2 regions of the Bacillus tuaregi genome follow, and region 1 is predicted to be linked to the other one. Evidence: a T-box and tRNA genes for the amino acid it is inferred to sense, from the RefSeq annotation. Region 1 holds a T-box; the other holds one or more tRNA genes.
What was found. A T-box is a leader RNA that pairs with one kind of tRNA and senses whether it is charged. The one in region 1 lies ahead of glyQ (glycine--tRNA ligase subunit alpha), so its partner is inferred to be a tRNA-Gly.
Positions count from the first base shown of each region.

Region 2: it encodes a tRNA-Gly, which carries the amino acid that the T-box ahead of glyQ (glycine--tRNA ligase subunit alpha) is inferred to sense. The anticodon was not compared.

Region 1 covers NZ_LT629731.1:3,242,741-3,245,104, forward strand. Annotated here, with positions in the region: gene glyS (glycine--tRNA ligase subunit beta) at 1-41, opposite strand, end outside; gene glyQ (glycine--tRNA ligase subunit alpha) at 34-924, opposite strand; T-box leader at 989-1,179, opposite strand; gene recO (DNA repair protein RecO) at 1,221-1,973, opposite strand; gene BQ5321_RS18035 (YqzL family protein) at 2,003-2,146, opposite strand; gene era (GTPase Era) at 2,315-2,364, opposite strand, start outside.
Region 2 covers NZ_LT629731.1:897,809-900,172, reverse strand. Annotated here, with positions in the region: tRNA gene BQ5321_RS06625 (tRNA-Asp) at 1-28, opposite strand, end outside; tRNA gene BQ5321_RS06620 (tRNA-Met) at 60-133, opposite strand; tRNA gene BQ5321_RS06615 (tRNA-Ser) at 313-405, opposite strand; tRNA gene BQ5321_RS06610 (tRNA-Ile) at 419-495, opposite strand; tRNA gene BQ5321_RS06605 (tRNA-Met) at 511-587, opposite strand; tRNA gene BQ5321_RS06600 (tRNA-Ala) at 639-711, opposite strand; tRNA gene BQ5321_RS06595 (tRNA-Pro) at 732-808, opposite strand; tRNA gene BQ5321_RS06590 (tRNA-Arg) at 816-889, opposite strand; tRNA gene BQ5321_RS06585 (tRNA-Leu) at 932-1,017, opposite strand; tRNA gene BQ5321_RS06580 (tRNA-Gly) at 1,024-1,098, opposite strand; tRNA gene BQ5321_RS06575 (tRNA-Leu) at 1,104-1,185, opposite strand; tRNA gene BQ5321_RS06570 (tRNA-Lys) at 1,220-1,295, opposite strand; tRNA gene BQ5321_RS06565 (tRNA-Thr) at 1,321-1,396, opposite strand; tRNA gene BQ5321_RS06560 (tRNA-Val) at 1,476-1,551, opposite strand; rRNA gene rrf (5S ribosomal RNA) at 1,560-1,676, opposite strand; gene BQ5321_RS24385 (hypothetical protein) at 2,151-2,327, shown strand.

The sequences.
Region 1 (2,364 bases):
ATTTCTTCTAAACCAATTTCAAGCAAAATATCTTTAGTCACGACTCTTTTCCTCCTTTGCCTTTAAGATTGGGAAACCAAGCTTTTCTCTTTCCTCATAAAACGTTTTAGCAATTTTACGAGCAAGGCTACGGCAGCGTGCCAAGTAACCAGTTCTTTCGGTAACGGAAATCGCACCTCTTGCATCCAGCAAATTAAATGTATGTGAGCATTTTAGTACATAATCATACGCCGGATGTACAAGTCCCTCTTCCATTTGTCGATGTGCTTCTTTCTCATAAATATTAAATAGGTTAAACAGCATCTCTTGATCAGATGTTTCAAAAGTATATTTTGAATGCTCATATTCAGGCTGACCAAATATGTCTCGAACGGTAAAACCATCTGTCCACTCAAGGTCGAATACATTTTCCTTATCTTGTATGTAGGATGCAAGACGTTCAATACCATACGTAATTTCAACAGAAACAGGCTTACATTCCAAACCCCCTACCTGCTGGAAGTAGGTAAATTGAGTGATTTCCATCCCGTCAAGCCAAACCTCCCAGCCTAGTCCAGCACATCCAAGCGATGGATTTTCCCAGTTATCCTCTACAAAGCGAATATCATGCTTTAATGGATCAATGCCAAGCGCCTGTAAAGACTCTAAATAGAGTTCTTGAATATTGTCGGGTGATGGCTTCATTATGACTTGAAATTGATGATGCTGATACAGACGGTTAGGATTTTCGCCATATCGACCATCTGCCGGACGACGAGATGGTTCCACATAGGCCACATTCCAAGGCTCAGGACCAATCGCCCGCAGAAATGTGTAAGGGCTCATCGTTCCTGCTCCTTTTTCTGTGTCATATGCCTGCATTAAGATACACCCTTGTTCAGACCAATGCTTTTGCAACGTTAGAATCATGTTTTGAATATTCATTGGACACCTCCAAAATATTTTTCTTTCCCAACACAAAAAACTCTCGTCTCTATGCTGGAAATAGCATAGGGACGAGAGTTTTACCCGCGGTTCCACCCTATTTGCTCACCATTGGTAAGCCACTTTTATTAGTGTCAAAAGACACGTTATGTTGCTCAGGAACGCCCTTCCTTAACCTTCTATATCCGGCTTTCACTGTCCCGAATTCGCTTCAATAGAGGAGAGTTAAGTACTCCTTTCCTTCACTGCAACTTATATAAGATGATTTTCTACCATGAATCATAGCGGAAACAGAATTAGTTGTCAACTTTCAGGGAGTCAAGCTGGTCAAGAAATTTTTTTGATTTCAAATACAAACCAGAATATTCATCATAATAACTATCAATGACTCTCTTTAGCTCAACTTTTGTTTCAGACTTAATTGAAATATTGCCAAGCCGACTGATGTCAATACAATAAAAAGTAAAGAGAAGCTTCACTGTTGCAGGTGAAATTTTCAGATGATAGGGATCCTTATTAAGACAGCGGTGACAGAGGATACCGCCTTCTCTAATTGAAAAGGAAAACCTACCTTCATTGCTGCCACAAATGACACAGTGATTTAAGGTTGGATAAAGCCCTAAGCTGTTCAGCATTTTCATTTCATAGATATTCTTAATAATATCCGCATCATAGCCTTCATTGATAAAATTTAAGGCTTGATACAGCAGTTCAAATAGATATGGGTTTGTTTTCTTCTCCTCTGTACACTTATCGGTTAATTCAACAATATAACTAGCATAGGCAGTTAGAAATATATCCTCTTTAATTGCACGTAAAGAGGCAATCATCTCCCCCTGCTGCAGACTTCCCAAACCATGACCCTTCTGCACTAAAAAATACCCATATGTAAAAGGCTGAGTGATGGCAGCCAGCCTGCTTTTGGGTTTCTTAGCTCCGTTTGCCATCACGCCAAATTTTCCCCATTCACGAGTATAAAGTGTGACAATTTTATTTGTTTCACCATAATCAGTTGTTCGAAGGACAATCCCTTCGCATTTTTGCAACATCTGTACACCATCCCAATTAGGAGGCAAACTTACATAATTGGAAAATCTAATTCAATTAGCTCATCGTCCTGACTTACGGGTATTTCTTGATTCTCCTTTTCCAATTCCTTAAAAAGAAGATATGTGTCAATATTACCTGTTTGCGAAAACACCTTCCAAGTAAAATCTAACATTGAAAACCCACCTTTCCATTGTTGGACTAGCTATTATTTATTCCAATCCTTATCTATATATTTGCCTGTCTTTCGAATATCATAAGTCGAAAATTTTGTTAAATATAACATGGATAATCGATGGAACCAATGATCACTCCAGTGAAGGTGATTTATTCAGCTTTGCTGTTAATATTCATCTTCCCTAAAGCCATAATCCCTCAGCTGTGAGGCTTTGT
Region 2 (2,364 bases), 2.3 Mb from region 1:
GCATTCTAACCAACTGAACTACCGGACCAGCGTATTTCCAAGTTTCCTTAGAAATACAATTGCGGGGACAGGATTTGAACCTGCGACCTTCGGGTTATGAGCCCGACGAGCTACCAGACTGCTCCACCCCGCGACAATAAAAAATATTAAGATGTACCTTATGCGACACATAGTATGCGTCATAACTGTCCCGATCTCAGGAAGCTTACTCAAGCAGCAGCTCAATCGGTACAACTCGCAACTAATTCGATGAAGGAACGCTTCGTTGCTCCACCCCGCGATAATAGAAATTAAGATATTCATACTTTTTTATGGCGGAGGAAGAGGGATTCGAACCCCCGCGCGGTTTAACCCGCCTGTCGGTTTTCAAGACCGATCCCTTCAGCCGGACTTGGGTATTCCTCCACAAAAAAGTATATGGTGGACCTTGTAGGACTCGAACCTACGACCGGACGGTTATGAGCCGTCTGCTCTAACCAGCTGAGCTAAAGGTCCAAAAAATAAAATAAGTGGTAGCGGCGATAGGGATCGAACCTACGACCTTTCGGGTATGAACCGAATGCTCTAGCCAGCTGAGCTACACCGCCACAATACTATATGAAGATGACAAGTTATTTTGCTTTAGCAAAATACTTTGATGGAGCCTAGCGGGATCGAACCGCTGACCTCCTGCGTGCAAAGCAGGCGCTCTCCCAGCTGAGCTAAGGCCCCAAAATAATCCATCTATTTAATGGTCGGGAAGACAGGATTCGAACCTGCGACCCCTTGGTCCCAAACCAAGTGCTCTACCAAGCTGAGCTACTTCCCGTAATAAGCGCGCCCGAAAGGAGTCGAACCCATAACCTTCTGATCCGTAGTCAGACGCTCTATCCAATTGAGCTACGGGCGCATATACTTCTATCCATTTGCTTTACTATGATAAAAAGCAAAGTGCCGAGGACCGGAATCGAACCGGTACGGTAGTCACCTACCGCAGGATTTTAAGTCCTGTGCGTCTGCCAGTTCCGCCACCCCGGCAAAATTTGGAGCGGAAGACGGGATTCGAACCCGCGACCCCCACCTTGGCAAGGTGGTGTTCTACCACTGAACTACTTCCGCGTTAATGCGGGTGAAGGGAGTCGAACCCCCACGCCTTGCGGCGCTAGATCCTAAGTCTAGTGCGTCTGCCAATTCCGCCACACCCGCATATGGAAAGTTATTTTGCTTATGCAAAAAACTTTGGTGAGCCATGAAGGACTCGAACCTTCGACCCTCTGATTAAAAGTCAGATGCTCTACCGACTGAGCTAATGGCTCAAAATAATGTTTTTATAATCATAAATGGTGCCGGCCAGAGGACTTGAACCCCCAACCTACTGATTACAAGTCAGTTGCTCTACCAATTGAGCTAGGCCGGCTAATTCTAGTTACTAGTTGTTAGTTTTTAGTTGTTAGGGAATTACTCTACCTAACCAACTAATAACTAGCTACTAAAAATGGTGGAGGATGACGGGCTCGAACCGCCGACCCTCTGCTTGTAAGGCAGATGCTCTCCCAGCTGAGCTAATCCTCCATTCACATGCTTGGCGACGTCCTACTCTCACAGGGACACTTGTCCCAACTACCATCGGCGCTGAGAAGCTTAACTTCCGTGTTCGGGATGGGAACGGGTGTGACCTTCTCGCTATTGTCACCAAACTCTTTAAGACATTTATTATTATAATGTTTTTTATAAATTTTGCAAGAGGTTTCATAAAAATTATTCTCGCACAAGACAACTTACTTTACATTAGCTTTCTATAAGATAGGAAGTAATATAGCATGTATTGCTTCTGATTTCAATAGTTCTTTCATGATGCATTTTGGAAAGCAATCAAATTCGCCCGTCGAATTTGCGTCCGGATTTTTATCGAGCTTGCTCGATAAACTACCTTTAAAAAAATCCGTGACATCCGCCGGAGGTTTAACTTCATTCAGCCAGGGTTTGAACCCCCACTGAATCAAAGTACTATTTTGCATTCATCCCCACATGTAGAAGTGGAGGACTTCTGTACCTGTCGCAAGCTTTAAGTACAAAAAGCATTTGCTGAATGAAGTTAAACATAGAAGTCATAATGTGATGACACTTTACATAAGTTCTAGTAACCCTATTAATTTGAAAGGTGATGAACCATGGCTCAAACGCTCGCACTCTACCTGTCGTTCATCATGGCAGTATTTTTATTTTTATATTCATACTTTGAAGGAATCAAAATTGCTGACAGTGACGATAAGGTTTATGGTGGAACATTTATTTTAACAACCGTGTCGGCCTTTGTCTTCTCTGCTCTAACATTTGCATTTAGTTAAACAAATAGCCCCTATGCTCTATAGGGACTATTTTAGT